Regions from separate parts of the Burkholderia sp. F1 genome, predicted to be linked through region 1. Evidence: riboswitches for the same ligand, from Rfam matches in the RefSeq annotation. Region 1 holds a riboswitch; the other holds the start of a gene.

Region 1 (7,943 bases):
CCGCGAGACTGTACACGTGGCGCGGGCCGAGCGCGCGCGCGATCTTCAACGCGTCGCCGGTGCCGCCGAGCAGCAGGATGCGCGGGCTCATCGCGCGCACCCGACGAAACGGCCCTGCCGGTCGATCGCGAACATCTCGACCGCGACCGACCCGGGCACGATGTCGCGCGCGACGGCGAGCGCGTGCGCGCAGACGATATCGCCGAGCGGCACGCCGTCCGCCTGCGCGAGCTTCAACGCTTCCTGGCTCGTGTTCGCGGCGCGCATCGCGGCCTGCAGCGCGTCGCTCGCGCCCGCTTGCGCGGCCCATTGCGCGAGCAGCGGCAGGTCGATGCTCGAATGGCGGCTGTGCAGGTCGAGATGGCCGGCCGCCAGCTTGCTGAGCTTGCCGAAGCCGCCGCACATCGACAGCCGCGCGACCGGCGCACGCCGCAGATGCTTCAGCACCGCGCCCGCGAAATCACCCATCTCGATCAGCGCCATGTCCGGCAGATGGTAGTGCGCGCGCATCGCGTCCTCGCTCGCGTTGCCGGTGCACGCTGCAATGTGCGCGACGCCGTTCGCGCGCGCGACGTCGATGCCCTGATGGATCGACGCGATGTACGCGGAGCACGAGAACGGCCGCACGATCCCGGTCGTGCCGAGGATCGACAGCCCGCCGACGATGCCGAGGCGCGGGTTCATCGTCTTCAGCGCCAGCGCCTCGCCGCCCTCGACGCCGATCGTCACGTCGAAGCCGCCCGCATGGCCGTGTTCGGCCGCGAGTGCGTTCAGGTGCGTCGTCATCATCTGGCGCGGCACGGGATTGATCGCCGGCTCGCCGACCGGCAGCGTGAGCCCCGCGCGCGTGACGGTGCCGACGCCCGGCCCCGCATGGAAGCGCACGCCGGGCGCCGCCGCGAGCGCGACGCGCGCGAACACCAGCGCGCCGTGCGTGACGTCCGGATCGTCGCCGGCGTCCTTGATCGTGCCTGCCTCCGCGCCGTCGGTCCCGTCGCTCCCCTCGTTCCCGTCATTAATTAGCCGACAGAATTCGAGGCGCATCACGACGCGCTGCCCCTTCGGCAGCACGATCTCGACCGCGTCGCCCGCGTCGCCGGTCAGCAGCAGCCGCGCGGCGGCCAGCGACGTCGCGGTCGCGCAGCTGCCGGTCGTGTAGCCAAAGCGCAGCGGCGCGGCTTGTTCGGGGGTTTCGTCGCGCATCACGCCGCCGTCGTCGCGCGGGTCTGCGCCGGCTTGCACACGTCGTACAGCGTGACGGGCAACGGCTGCCGCCAGGTGTCGAAGCGGCCGAGCGGCTCCGCGTGCGCGAGCGCCACGCGCGTGAGCGTGCCGCCGTGCGCGTCGCGCCAGGCGGCCAGCGCGATCTCGCCCTGCAGCGTCACCGCGTTCGCGACGAGCCGGCCGCCCGGCTTCAGCGCCGACCAGCAGGCGTCGAGCACGCCCGGCACGGTCGCGCCGCCGCCGATGAAGATGGCGTCGGGCGCGGCGAGCCCCGCGAGCGCATCGGGCGCGCGCCCCGCGACGAGTTGCAGGCCCGGCACGCCGAGCGCGTCGCGATTGTGTTCGATGAAGCGCTGCCGCTCCACGTGCGATTCGATCGCGATCGCCTGGCACGACGGGTGCGCGCGCATCCATTCGATGCCGATCGACCCGCAGCCTGCGCCGACGTCCCACAGCAGTTCGTCCGGCGCGGGCGCGAGCCGCGCGAGCGTCAGCGCGCGCATGTCGCGCTTGGTCAGTTGCCCGTCGTGGCCGTACGCGTCGTCCGGCAGGCCGGGTGTCAGCGCGCGGCGCGGTGCGTCGGGCGCCGCGCGGCAGTCGAGCGCGACGAGATTCAGCGCCGCGGTCTCGTCGACCGCCCAGTCGTGCGCGAGCGCGTCGATGCGCCGCTCGAGCGGGCCGCCGAGATGTTCGAACACGCTGATGCGGGTCGGCCCGAAGCCGCGCGCGCTCAGCTCGGCCGCGACGACGGCGGGCGTGCGGCCGTCCGCGCTCAGCACGAACAGGCGCCGCCCCGGCAGCAGATGGCGGGCGAGCGTCGCGAGCGGCCGGCCGACCAGCGACACCGCGCCGACGTCCTGCAACGCCCAGCCGAGACGGGCCGCGGCCAGCGACAGCGACGACGGCGCGGGCAGCACGCGCCATTCGCCGGGCGCAAGCTGACGGGCGAGCGTCGCGCCGACGCCGAACAGCATCGGGTCGCCGCTCGCGAGCACGCAGACGGGCGACCCGCGGCGCGCGAGCACGCCCGCGAGGTCGAACGGCGACGGCCATGCCTCGCGCGCGGCCGCGAGCCGCGCGGGCAGCATGTCGAGGTGCCGTGGCGCGCCGACCACGAGCGTCGCGTCGAGCAGCGCGCGGCGCGCGGCGCGCCCGAGCCCCGTGTAACCGTCGTCGCCGATGCCCACCACCGTCAGCCACGCCGTCATGCACCCTTCCCCATCGTTCGATTCCGTCATGTTGCGGCAGGCGGCCCGCGGGCCGCCGTGCGTATGTCTGCGTTGCGAAAAAAGGCATAATACAGCGTTCGTTCGCCGGTGCCCCTCGGGGCCGAAGAGGGAACACAGGGCGCATGCCGCGCCGCTGTGGCTGCCCCCGCAACTGTAAGCAGCGAGCCCGCCTCCATCTCGCGCCACTGGCTTGTCCGGGAAGGCCTGGAGCGGGCGTCGACCTGTCAGCCAGGAGACCTGCCGGCTTGAAAGTGCGTGCGTGCCAGCCGGCATCGGGCGGGGTGTACCGATGCGTTGGCCGCGGCGCGACACTGCCTCGGTGCCCCGTTGAATTCCGTCCCCGTTCCGTCTGCTTTACCCGTCGTGCGCCCATCGGCCTGCCCGGGGCTCGTGCGCGTCGTCGCGGCCGCCGACGGCGGCCTGTGCCGGATCAAGCTGCCGGGCGGCCGCGTCGACGCGCGGCAGGCACGCGCGATCGCCGCCGTCGCCCGCGCGCACGGCTCGGGCGTGATCGAGGCGACCAATCGCGCGAACCTGCAATTGCGCGGCATCCGCGACGGCGAAGCGGCCGCGCTGACCGCCGCGCTGCTCGGCGCCGGCCTCGGCCCGCTCGTCGACGCCGACGGCGACGCCGCCGCGCTGGCCGCCAGCGACGACGTCCGCAATCTGATGCTGAGCCCGCTCGCGGGACGCGACCCCGCCGCGCTCATCGACAGCGCGGCGCTCGCCGCGCCGATCTTCGGCATGCTCGCGCGCGAGCCGCGCCGGTTCGAGCTGTCGCCGAAATTCTCGATCCAGCTCGACGGCGGCGAGGCCGTCGCGGCGCTCGATCATCCGCACGACATCTGGCTGTCCGCGTGGCGGCGCGGCGACGGCGCCGTGCGCGTCGCGGCCGGGCTGGCCGGCTGTCCGCCCGTCGCCCCCGACGATGCACCTGCGTGCGCCGACGTCGCGCCCGGCGACGCCGTTGCGCTCGTGCGCGCACTGATGCTCGCGTTCCTCGATCTCGCGCCGGCCGACGCGACGCGCATGCGCGCGCTGCTCGCGACGCACGGCGAACGCGCGCTGCTCGAACGCGCGCAGGCTTATCTGCCGTTCCCGCTTGCCGCCGATCCCGCGCTCGCCGCATGGCGGCGCACGCCGTCCGCGCCCGCGCTGCGCTTCGGCGCGCGAGCGTTGCGCGACGCCGCGCGCTGCAGTTTCGGCGCGCAATTCGCGCTCGGCCGTCTCGACGCCGAGCGCCTCGACCAGCTGGCCGCGCTCGCGGACACCCACGGCGACGGCACGCTGTCGATGACGCCGTGGCAAGGCGTGTTCGTCCACGGCGTCGCCGCCGCCGACGCGCCCGCGCTGCGCGACGCGCTCGCCGCGCTCGGCCTCGTGTGCGAGCCGACGCATCCGCTCGCGCAGCTCGTCGCCTGCGCGGGCAGCGCCGGCTGCGCGAAAGCCCGCGCCGACACGAAGCACGACGCGCTCGCGCTCGCCGCGCGCGTCGGCCATGCGCTCGACGCGCACCTGACCGGCTGCGAGCGCCACTGCGCGCTGCCGCACCCGGCGGCGCACACGCTCGTCGCGGTCGCGCCGGCGCGCTACGACCTTTACCGGCGCGACGACGCAGCGGGCCTCGGCGCCCCGCTCGCGCGCCACTTGACGATCGACCAAGCCGCGGCCCGACTGGGCAACCCGCGGCAAAGCCAGGACACCACCGATGCTTGACTACATACGCGACGGGCAGGAAATCTACCGCCAGTCGTTCGCGACGATCCGCGCCGAGGCCGACTTGTCGCGCATCCCGGCCGACCTCGAGAAACTCGCGGTGCGCGTGATCCACGCGTGCGGGATGGTCGACGTCGTCGACGATCTGCGCTTCTCCCCCGGCGCGGGCGCGGCGGGCCGCGCGGCGCTGGCTGCCGGCGCGCCGATCCTCTGCGACGCGAAGATGGTCGCGGAAGGCATCACGCGCGCACGGCTGCCGGCCGGCAATCGCGTGCTCTGCACGCTCGGCGAGCCCGGCGTTCCCGACCTCGCGCGGCAGCTCGGCAATACGCGCTCGGCCGCGGCGCTCGAACTGTGGCGCCCGCACCTCGCGGGCAGCGTCGTCGTGATCGGCAACGCGCCGACCGCGCTGTTCCATCTGCTCGACATGCTCGACGCGGGCGCGCCGCGTCCCGCGCTGATTCTCGGCTTCCCGGTCGGCTTCATCGGCGCGGCCGAATCGAAGGCGCTGCTCGCCGCCGACAGCCGCTGCGTGCCGTACGTCGCGCTGCTCGGCAGGCGCGGCGGCAGCGCGATGGCGGCCGCCGCAGTCAACGCGCTCGCGACGGAGGTCGAATGACGGCCGCGCGCGGACGCCTGTTCGGCCTCGGCGTCGGCCCGGGCGACCCCGAACTGATGACGCTGAAGGCGGTGCGCCTGCTGCAGGCCGCGCCGGTGGTCGCGTATTTCGTCGCGAAGGGCAAGAAAGGCAATGCGTTCGGCATCGTCGAAGCGCATCTGCGCGACGCGCAGATGCAGCTGCCGCTCGTCTACCCGGTGACGACCGAAGCGCTGCCGCCGCCGCTCTGCTACGAAACCGTGATCGCCGATTTCTACGACACGGCCGCCGACGTCGTTGCCGCGCATCTCGACGCGGGCCGCGACGTCGCGGTGATCTGCGAAGGCGATCCGTTCTTCTACGGCTCGTACATGTACCTGCACGACCGCCTCGCGCCGCGCTACGACACCGAGGTCGTGCCCGGCGTGTGCTCGATGCTCGGCGGCACGGCCGTGCTCGGCCAGCCGCTCGTGTATCGCAACCAGAGCCTGTCGGTGCTGTCCGGCGTGCTGCCGGAGGACGAGCTGCGCACGCGGCTCGCGCAGGCCGACGCGGCGGTGATCATGAAGCTCGGCCGCAACTTCGACAAGGTGCGGCGCGTGCTCGACGAACTCGGCCTCGCGAAGCGCGCGCTGTACGTCGAGCGCGCGACGATGGCGAACCAGCGCATCGTGCCGCTCGACGCCGTCGATCCGATGGCGTCGCCGTATTTTTCGCTGCTCGTCGTGCCGGGGGAAAAATGGCAAGGATGACGACCCCGCCCGCGATCGTGGTGCTCGGCGCCGGCGCGCTCGACACCGCGCGGCGCATCCAGGCCCGCTATCCGGGCGCGCAGGTGCACGGCCTCGCGTCGCGCGTCGCCGCCGACGTGCCGTTCGACGAGCTCGGCGCGCATCTGCGCGAACTGTATGCGCGCGGCCTGCCGATCGTCGCGCTGTGCGCGGCCGGCATCGTGATCCGCTGCATCGCGCCAGCGCTCGCCGACAAGGGCGTCGAGCCGCCGGTGCTGGCGGTCGCGGAAGACGGCTCGGCCGTCGTGCCGCTGCTCGGCGGCCTGACCGGCGTGAACCTGATCGCGCGCGAGCTGGCCGACTGGCTCGGCGTCGCGCCCGCGATCACGACGAGCGGCGAGCTGCGCTTCGGCGCGTGCGTGCTCAATCCGCCCGACGGCTACGCGCTCGCGGATCTCGCGCAAGGCAAGCGCTTCGTGTCCGACCTGCTCTCGGGCGCCGCGACGCGCATCGACGGCGCCGCGCCGTGGCTCGACGACGTCGCGCTGCCGCGCGACGACGCGGCCGCGCATGCGATCCGCGTCACGCCGCTTGCATGGCGCGGCGCGCGCGACGAGCTCGTGATCCATCCGCGCAGCGTGGTGATCGGCATCGGCGCGCGTCCGGCCGCATCGGACATCCCGCTCGACGCGCGCATCGGCGCGTTGCTCGACGCACGGGGCCTCGCGCCGCAAGCGCTGGCTGCGCTCGTCGCGCCGGCGGCAGCGATCGGCGACGCGGCGCTCGAAGCGGCCGCCGACGCGCTCGGCGCGCCGCTGCGTTTCGTCGATGCCGAAGCCGACGCCACCGCATCCGACGTGCTCGAGCACGCACTGCGCGTGCCGCACACGCGGCAGGCCCCGCTCGACGGGCTGGCCTGCGCGGTCGCCGCGCATCCGGTCGATCCGGCGACGCTCGGCCGCGCGCGCGGCCGCCTCACGGTGCTCGGCCTCGGGCCCGGAGCCGCCGCATGGCTGACGCCCGCCGCGCGCGCGGCGCTGGCCGACGCGACCGACATCCTCGGCTACACGACCTACGTGAACATGGCCGGCCCGTTCCGCGCGGACCAGCGCGTGCACGGCACCGACAACCGCGAGGAAATGCAGCGCGCGCGCCACGCGTTCGAGCTGGCGGCCGAGGGCCGGCGCGTCGCGGTCGTGTCGTCGGGCGACCCGGGCGTGTTCGCGATGGCCGCGGCCGTGCTCGAAGCGCTCGACGACGCGCGCGATCCGCGCTGGGCCGCGGTCGACCTGCGCGTCGAGCCCGGCGTGTCGGCGTCGCTCGCGACCGCCGCGCAGGCCGGCGCGCCGCTCGGTCACGACTTCTGCGTGATCTCGCTGTCGGACAACCTGAAGCCGTGGGACGTGATCGAGACGCGCCTCGCGCACGCGGCCGAGGCCGATCTCGTGATGGCGTTCTACAACCCGATCTCTCGCGCGCGGCCGTGGCAGCTCGATCGCGCGCTCGACGTGGTGCGCGCGCATCGCGCGCCGGGCACCGTCGTCGTGCTCGGCCGCGACATCGGCCGGCCCGGCGCGACGCTCGTCAACACGACGCTCGGCGCATTGCGCGCCGAGCAGGTCGACATGCGCACGATGGTGATCGTCGGCTCGTCCACCACGCGGCGCTTTTCCGTCAACAATGGACGGGATTGGGTCTACACGCCGCGCTGGTATCGCTGAATGCGCGCCGGGCCGTGTGCCCGGCGCCGTATTGAATGCACGTAATTGTTTCGTACCGCGATCCAAACAAAATAAAAACGTAATTAAGGATTCACGATTGTTCTGCAATCCTCCAAGATGAGCACGCCGCCGTCCGGGTCCATCCCATGCCCGGTCCGATTACGGCGGTGATACGCAAACCGGCGTATCGCTCATCATCATGGAGAACACAATGCAAAACAGCGTGTTGTCGCATCTCATCCCGCGCGCGATCGCCGCGGGCTGTCTGCTCGCCGGCGCGAGCGTGTCGCAGGCGGCGGGCGCCTTTGCGCCTTACGTCGACGTGACGCTCTACCCGACGCCGCTCGTGGACCGCATCGGCGTTCAGCAAGGCATCCAGCAATTCACGCTCGCGTTCGTCGTCGCGGGCAACGGCTGTACGCCGTCGTGGGGCGGCGTACAGGCCATCGGCAACGGCGCGACCGGCGACCTGCTCACGTCGATCGGCACCGCCATCACGAACTATCGCGCGAAAGGCGGCGAAGTCGCCGTGTCGTTCGGCGGCGCGAACGGCACGCCGCTGATGCAGGCATGCACGAGCGTCCCCGCGCTGAAGACTGCGCTCCAGACCGTGATCGACACGTACAGCCTCACGCATGTCGACTTCGACATCGAGGGCTCGTCGCAGCTGGATTCCGCGGCCGTCGCCCGCAACTTCCAGGCGGTCGCGCAGCTGCAGGCCGAC
Region 2 (7,943 bases), 1.3 Mb from region 1:
AATCGCTGCGTAACCTGCGGCGCACCGGCGTGGTCTACCGGCCGCTCGCGAACGGCGCGCCCGTCGTCGAGACGGGCCTCGTGTGGCGCACCGGCGACGTCAGCCCCGTGCTGGCCGGCTTCATCGACATCGTGCGCGCGCGGGCGTTCGTCCGCGCATGACGCGAACGATGGCGCGCCGGCGCCGTCCAATGCGCGACGCGACGCAGATGCGCGCGCCGCGCCGAATTCGAAAACTTCACCGCTAACCCATGATCATTCACCCGAATTTCGACCCCGTTGCGATCCATCTCGGGCCGCTGGCCGTGCGCTGGTACGGGCTCATGTATCTCGTCGCGTTCATCGCGGCGATCGTCGTCGGCCGGCTGCGCCTGAAGCCGCCGCATGTGGCCGCGCAGGGCTGGACCGTGAAGGACATCGACGACATGATGTTCTACGGCGTGCTGGGCACGGTGCTCGGCGGCCGGCTCGGCTACGTGCTGTTCTACAAGGCGGGCTACTACCTCGCACATCCGCTCGACGTCTTCAAGGTATGGGAAGGCGGAATGTCGTTTCACGGCGGCTTTCTCGGCGTGACGCTCGCGATGATGCTGTTCGCATGGCAGCGCAAGCGCCACTGGCTGCAGGTCACCGACTTCGTCGCGCCGATGGTGCCGACGGGGCTGGCGGCGGGCCGGCTCGGCAACTTCATCAACGGCGAGCTGTGGGGCCGCGTGACCGATCCGAATTCGCCGTGGGCGATGCTGTTCCCGGGCGCGATGCGCGACGATGCGGCCTGGCTGCCCGCGCATCCGGAGCTCGTCGCGAAGTGGCATCTGGCCGACGTGTTCATGCAGTACCAGATGCTGCCGCGCCATCCTTCGCAGCTCTATGAAATCGCGCTCGAAGGCGTCGTGCTGTTCTTCGCGCTGTTCTTCTTCTCGCGCAAGTCGCGGCCGATGGGCGCGATATCCGCGCTGTTCCTGATCGGCTACGGTCTCGCGCGCTTCACGGTCGAGTTCGCGCGCGAACCGGACGACTTCCTCGGGCTGCTTGCGCTCGGCCTGTCGATGGGGCAATGGCTGTCGCTGCCGATGATCCTCGCGGGCGTCGCGCTGATGGTCTGGGCATACCGCCGCCGTGCGGCGGCCGCGGCCGCGTGATGCGATCGCGCGACTGACGCACCAACGAAAAACGCCGGCCACTGGGCCGGCGTTTTCGCATCCGATGTGCTCGAGCGTCTTGCGTTACTTCATCTGCACCGAGCCGTTGACCGTGACCGACACGGTCGCCTTGCCGCCTTCGACCGCGATCGGCGCGCTCATCTTCGCGCTGTCCATCGGTGCTGCCGCCATCGCCATCATGCGCGGATACGGCTGCACGTTGCGGCCGCTGCCGACGTTGACGTCGCGAATCGAATAGTTGTTGTAGCCGAACGCCTTCGCGGCTTCGTCCGCGCGCACGCGGAACGACTTGATCGCTTCGGTCGTGAGCTTCTGCTCGGCCGCGCGCTGCGCTTCCGGCGACAGCGAGAACTCGACGTTCGCGACCTGCATCAGGTTCGACAACTGGCCCGCGAGCTTCGACGCTGCGGCGAAATCGCGCGATTCGAGCACGACCTCGGTGCGGCCGCGCCATGCGGAGATCCTGCCGTCGCGGTCAGTGCTCGGATAGACTGAGAACGCGCCCGTGTGCGCAGTGACGCCCGGCACGCCCTTCGCCTGCGCGAGCGCGGCGTCGGCGCGCTGGTTCAGCGCGGACGTCAGGCTGCCCGGGTCCTTTGCCTGCTGCTCGTAGAACAGCGTGATGTGGATGATGTCCTGCGGCACCTCGGCGCTGGCCTGCGACGACAGCGACAGCACGCCCGACGGCTCCGGAAAGTGCGGGTTGACGGCCTGCGCGCGCGCCGCGGGCGACGCGAGCGTCAGCGCGACGGGAACGGCGGCGGCGAGAACGAGCGACAGCGCGAGTGCGGATTTCTTGGTCATTGTTGGACTCCTTGTGCGAGGGCGCGCACGCGGATCGCGCGTGCGCGACGCGGGCGGGCCGCGCGACGAAAAAACGACAGCCGGCCCGATTGGCCGGCAGCGGTTGCTTAGGCTGCGCGACCGCGCCGCGAGTTCCGGACGGGCGGTCGTGCGTTGACCAAATTTGACGTTCGCCCGTTCGCGCTCACTTCATCAGCCGTTCGGTGATGAAGCGCCATTCGGCACGCGTGACGGGCGTGATCGACAGCCGGTTGCCTTTGGCGAGCACGCGCATGTCGGCGAGCTCGTCGTATTCGCGCAGCGCGGCGAGCGGCACGAGCGCCGCCTTCTTCACGAAGCGCACGTCAACGAGCAGCCAGCGCGGCGTTTCCTGCGTCGACTTCGGATCGTAATAGGGGCTCTTCGGATCGAACTGCGTGGGATCGGGGTAGGGCGTCGACGACACTTCGGCGAGGCCCGCGATGCCGGGCTCGGGGCAGCTCGAGTGATAGAACAGCACGCCGTCGCCGATCTGCATCGTGTCGCGCATGAAATTGCGCGCCTGATAGTTGCGCACGCCGGTCCACGGCAGCGTGCGCTGCGGCGCGTGAGCGAGATCGTCGATGCTCGCTTCGTCCGGTTCGGACTTCATCAGCCAGTATTGCATGGATCGTGATCGATGCAGAAACAGACCCTGGAAAAGGAAACGGCATCGGGATCACCCGATGCCGTTGGATAGGCCCCCGCCTTGGCCGCTAGGCCGGCATCCTGAACCTGGGGTTCAGAATTGGTCGCAGTTAGCAGCACTTCGGGTACATCAGACAGAGTGACGCGCGCGCCCGTGCTACAAATTTCCGCAACCGTGCACATGGCATTGGTTCAAGGAATATATGACCTTGGCGAACCAGGCAGGGAAGCTGACAAAACTGTGAAACTGTGAATCTCTGCGTCCAATTTGACCACCGTTGCCCGTGGAGATCAAGGGAAATCGACGCATCGATTCGGGTTACTGCGTCTCGTGCTGTGCGAGCACCGCACCGAGCTGTTCATTCATCTGGCGCATTGTACGCCGGATTTCTTCCGCGGGAAATGCTTCACCGTGACGCACGCTCTGCTGCAGCCGCAGCAGTTCCGACGCGAGCGACAGCGCCGCCATCACGGCGATGCGGTCGGTGCCGCGCACCGAGCTGTTCGAGCGGATCTTCGTCATTTCCGCGTCGACGCGCGCGACGGCTTCCAGCAGCGCGGCTTCGGTCTCGGCCGAACAGGCGAGCCGGTAGGCCTGGCCGAGAATCGAGACTTCGATCTGCTTGGTGCTCATGCATGTTCTCCGTGGCTGGCTGCGTCGTCGCTATCGGTGCGCGACTGCGCATCCAGCAGGTCGAGCTGGTTGTCGGCTTCCGCCGCGCTCTTCGTGCGCGGCAGCTTCTCGAGAATCGCGTTCAGCTTGACCTGCGCGTCGTCGATCTTCGCCGACAGCGTGTCGCGTTCCTCCGCGAGCGCGTTGCGTTCCTCGCGCAGCTGCGTGAGCTCGCTACGCACCGTGTCCGCTTCCGCGCGCAGTTGCGCGACCTGCTCCTCGAGCGCGAGCCGTTCCGAGTGATAGCGCTGGTTCAGCGCAATCAGTCGGCCAATATTTTGAGATAAGGTTTCGAGTTCGTTGAGCATCTGCTGCGTCCTCTAAAGACCCAGCATTTTAGCGCGGAATAACGCACATTCCGACATATGTAACGTTTCCAGTCGTAACACCCCCGCTTCTTGCCGCGAATATGTCGGTCGCGCATCGCGCGGACCGCTTTCTTGACGCTCTCGCTGCCCGCTCCTAAACTTGGCGCCGCCTCGGTGCTCGCGCGTGCGACGCGCGGTTAAACGGGAAGCAGGGCGCGGGCTCCGCCAGGAGCCGCCAACCTGCGCTGCCCCCGCAACGGTAAGCGGCCGCATCGGACGATGCAGGCCGGCTCGGGTGCGCTCGGCGTGTGCGGTTCGCACGCGGGCGCAGGCCACTGCGCATGTCTCGCGCGGGAAGGCGAGCCGGAACGCCGCCAGCCCGGATACCGGCCGAGGCGGGGAGCCCGTGCGCGGGCTTCGTGACGCGCGGCCTGCGGGGAAGCGGGGCGCGCTGCGGTTCACAGGACTTTCTTCGATGCTGACCCCAATCGCTCGCACGGCGCTCGGCGCGCTTTGCGGGCTGCCGCTCGCCGCCGCCGCGCAGACGGCTGCGGCCGACGGCGATGGCCCCGCCGCACCCGCGGCCACGTTCACCGGCCATGCCATCGACGCCGCGCAGCTCGCGCCGGTCGTCGTCACCGCGCAGCGCGCGCCGCAGGCGCTCGCCGACGCGATCCCGCAAACCACCGTGTTCGACGCGCAGGACATTGCCGCGCATCCCGGCGCCGACCTGCCGACGCTGCTCGCGCTCGCGCCGGGCGCGCAGATCGTGCGCAACGGCGGGCCGGGCGCGACGGCGACGCTGTTCCTGCGCGGCGCGCAATCGACGCAGTCGCTCGTGCTGATCGACGGCGTGCGGGTCGATTCCGCGAGTCTCGGCGCCGCGCAACTGAGCCAGCTGCCGCTCGACCAGATCGAGCGCGTCGAGGTCGTGAACGGCAACGTGTCGTCACTGTACGGCTCCGGCGCGATCGGCGGCGTCGTGCAGGTGTTCACGAAGCACGGCGGCAATCATCCGCCGCGTTTCAGTTTCGCGGTCGGCCTCGGCAGCTACGGTACGCAGACGCAGCAGGCGGGCGTGTCGGGCCGGCTCGACGGCGACGGCAGGACGACCTTCAGCGTGTCGGTCGCGCGCGAGAAGGACAATGGGTTCTCCGCGCTCGATCCGGCGAAGCGGCCGAAGGCGAACCCGAACGCGAACGGCTACCTGAACGAGAGCGTCACCGCGTCGCTGCGGCACCGCTTCGACGCGCGGTGGGACGCGGGCGTCAGCTATTTCCAGTCGAACGGCAACAACAGCTACGACAACGCGTTCGGCGCGCCGACCGACCTGAACAACCTGTATTCGCGCGTGCAGCAGGCGCGCGCATTCGCGAACGGCAAGCTGTTCGCCTGGTGGACGACGCACGTGAGCGCCGCGATCGGCAACGACCGCAGCCAGTCGGAACTGAATGGCGCGTACACCGACCACTTCAATACCGACAACCGCCAGTACACGTGGCAGAACGATTTCCGGATCGTGCCGGACCACGTGATCCAGGCCGGCTACGAGCGGCTCGACCAGCAGTTCACGTCGAATGTCTATTCGGCGCCGCAGCGTCACGTGAATTCCGGCTGGCTCGGCTACACGGCGCGCGTCGGCCGTCAGCAGTTCCAGGCGAACGTGCGGCGCGACCAGTATTCGGATTTCGGGGGCGCGAACTCGTACTATCTCGGTTACGGTCTCGATCTCACCGATCGGTGGAAGGTCACCGCGAGCTATTCGAGCGCGTTTCGCGCGCCGAGCTTCAACGACCTCTATTTCCCGATGGCCGGCAATCCGTCGATCCAGCCGGAGCGCAGCCATTCGGTCGAGGCCGCGGTGCAGTATGCATCGGATGCGGTCGGCGTCGTGCGCGTCACCGCGTTCCAGACGCGCTACTCGAACCTGATCAACTATCGTCCCGCCGCGAACAGTGTCTTCTATGTCGCGCAGAATGTCGGCCGTGCAAAGGTGCAGGGGCTCGAAGCATCGTGGCAGGGGCATGTCGGCGCGACCGACGTGCGGGTCGCGGCCACCTTGCAGAACCCGGTCGACGAATCGCAAAATCAGGACCTGGACCGCCGCGCGCGGCGTTTCGCGTCGACCGCGGTGAGCCGTGCGTTCGGTCCCGTGCGCGTCGGCGGCGAATGGCTCGTCAGTGGCGCGCGCAACGATTCGGGCGGCGGGCGGCTCGGCGGCTACGGGCTCGTCAACCTGTCCGCGCGCTACGACATCACGAAGGCGTGGTACGTCAGCGCGCGCATCGACAACTTCTTCGACAAGGACTACGAGCTTGCCTACGCCTACAACACACCGCGACGCGGCGCCTATGTCACGCTCGGCTGGCAGCAGCAGTAGGCGGCCGGGCGGCGCGCCCGCGCGCGCGGGACAGGACCCCGCATGAGCCCCGCCCGCGCCGCCGCGATCTGGGCCACGCTCGCGGCCGCGGTCGCCGCGCTGTTCGTCGCGTCGCTGACGATCGGCAGCGTGCCGATCTCGCCGCTGCGGGCGCTCGCGTCGCTCGTGCCGCACGGCGGCGACGCGTCGGGCGGCACGGCGCTGTTCGCCGACATCGTCCGTACGCTGCGCGTGCCGCGCGCGCTCGCCGGCTTCGCGTGCGGCGCGCTGCTCGCGCTCGCGGGTGCGCTGCTGCAGGTGCTGCTGCGCAATCCGCTCGCCGAGCCGTACGTGCTCGGCGTGTCGGGTGGCGCGGCCGGTTTCGCGCTGGTCGCGATGATCGCGGGCGGCGCGTGGTGGCTCGTCGATGCGTCGGCGTTCGCCGGCGCGCTCGTGTCGATGCTGCTCGTGCTCGGCCTCGCGCGTCGCGAGCTGTGGCGCGGCGACGCGCGCGACGCGTCGCCGCGGCTGCTGCTCACCGGCGTCGTGATCGCGGCCGGGTGGGGCGCGCTCGTCACGCTGCTGCTGTCGCTCGCGCCTGATGCGCGGCTGCGCGGCATCATCTTCTGGCTGACGGGCGACCTGAACGGCGCCGCGATGCCGTGGTTCGCGTGGGCCGCGCTCGCGCTCGCCGCGGGCGTCGCGCTGCCGGCCGCGCCGCAACTGAACGTGCTGCTGCGCGGCGACGCGACCGCGCTCGCGCTCGGCGTGCCGGTCGCGCGGCTGCGCGTGCGGATCTATCTCGTCGCGTCGCTGGCCGCCGCGGCCGCGGTCACGACCGCCGGCACGATCGGCTTCGTCGGGCTCGTCGTTCCGCACGCGCTGCGCCTCGCGTTCGGCAACGACCAGCGCATGCTGCTGCCCGCCGTGATGCTCGCGGGCGGCGGCGGCGTGATGGCGGCCGACCTGCTCGCGCGCACCGTGATCGCGCCCGCGCAACTGCCGGTCGGCGTGATGACCGCGCTGATCGGCGTGCCGGTGTTCCTGTGGATGTTGCTGAGGAGGCCGATGCGATGAGCGTGACCGAATCCCGTCGTTCCGGCGATGCCGGATACGCGGCCGTCGACCTGACGCTGCGGGCCGGCGCGCGCACGCTGCTGAGCGGTTTCACGCAGTCGTTCCGGCCCGGCGAGATCTGGTGCGTCGCGGGGCCGAACGGCGCCGGCAAGACGACGCTGCTCGCGACGCTCGCGGGCCTCTCCGCGCCATCGGGCGGCCACGTCGAAGCCGATGGCCGGCCGCTCGTCGCGTGGCCGGCCGCGCAGCTCGCGCAGCGGCGCGCGCTGATGCCGCAGCAACTGCACGACGCGTTCAGCGCGACCGTGTTCGATACGGTCCTGCTGAGCCGCTTCCCGTATCTCGGCGGCTGGGGCTGGGAGCGCGACGGCGATCGCGCGGCCGCGCGCGATGCGCTGGCGACCTTCGGCCTGGCGGCGTTCGCCGGGCGCGACGTGCTGTCGCTGTCCGGCGGCGAACGGCAGCGCGTCGCGCTGGCCGCGACGCTGTGCCAAGGCGCGCCGCTGCTGCTGCTCGACGAGCCGCTTGCGCATCTCGACCTGCATCACCAGATCGACTGCCTGACCGCGCTGGCCGAGTGGCTCGAAGCCGGCCAGCGCACCGTGCTGTTTTCGTGCCACGATCTGAATCTCGCGCGGCGCTTCGCGACGCACGCGCTGCTGCTTGATGGACGCGGCCGCGCATGGGCGGGGCTCGTGCATGACGTGCTGACGCCCGAACGCGCGAGCGACGCGTTCGGCTATCCGCTCGTGCTGATCCGCCAGGACGGCCGCGATGCGCTGCTGCCCGCGTGGCCGGAGCGGCGATGAATGCCTTTCTTTCGACGCGCGGCGGTTGCCGCGCCCATGAGGTGAACTCCTGATGACACCGACCGACTTCCTGCCCGAGATCGCG

Evidence for each region. Region 1 has a riboswitch for cobalamin ahead of cobG (precorrin-3B synthase). Riboswitches for the same ligand answer to the same signal wherever they lie in the genome.
Region 2: it holds a riboswitch for cobalamin, as region 1 does, so the genes downstream of both, ACFIMZ_RS15095 (TonB-dependent receptor plug domain-containing protein) here and cobG (precorrin-3B synthase) in region 1, are expected to answer to the same signal.

The regions. Positions count from the first base shown of each region.
Region 1 covers NZ_CP172421.1:1,898,957-1,906,899, reverse strand. Annotated here, with positions in the region: gene ACFIMZ_RS09060 (cobalt-precorrin-6A reductase) at 1-91, opposite strand, end outside; gene ACFIMZ_RS09055 (cobalt-precorrin-5B (C(1))-methyltransferase) at 88-1,203, opposite strand; gene cbiE (precorrin-6y C5,15-methyltransferase (decarboxylating) subunit CbiE) at 1,203-2,432, opposite strand; cobalamin riboswitch at 2,522-2,712, shown strand; gene cobG (precorrin-3B synthase) at 2,817-4,169, shown strand; gene ACFIMZ_RS09040 (precorrin-8X methylmutase) at 4,162-4,788, shown strand; gene ACFIMZ_RS09035 (precorrin-2 C(20)-methyltransferase) at 4,785-5,519, shown strand; gene cobJ (precorrin-3B C(17)-methyltransferase) at 5,516-7,219, shown strand; gene ACFIMZ_RS09025 (chitinase) at 7,431-7,943, shown strand, end outside.
Region 2 covers NZ_CP172421.1:3,211,619-3,219,561, reverse strand. Annotated here, with positions in the region: gene ACFIMZ_RS15130 (LysR substrate-binding domain-containing protein) at 1-161, shown strand, start outside; gene lgt (prolipoprotein diacylglyceryl transferase) at 251-1,141, shown strand; gene ACFIMZ_RS15120 (SIMPL domain-containing protein) at 1,226-1,966, opposite strand; gene ACFIMZ_RS15115 (EVE domain-containing protein) at 2,151-2,612, opposite strand; RNA gene ssrS (6S RNA) at 2,682-2,863, opposite strand; gene ACFIMZ_RS15105 (cell division protein ZapA) at 2,952-3,266, opposite strand; gene ACFIMZ_RS15100 (ATPase) at 3,263-3,613, opposite strand; cobalamin riboswitch at 3,769-4,022, shown strand; gene ACFIMZ_RS15095 (TonB-dependent receptor plug domain-containing protein) at 4,089-5,993, shown strand; gene ACFIMZ_RS15090 (FecCD family ABC transporter permease) at 6,036-7,049, shown strand; gene ACFIMZ_RS15085 (ABC transporter ATP-binding protein) at 7,046-7,858, shown strand; gene cobT (nicotinate-nucleotide--dimethylbenzimidazole phosphoribosyltransferase) at 7,908-7,943, shown strand, end outside.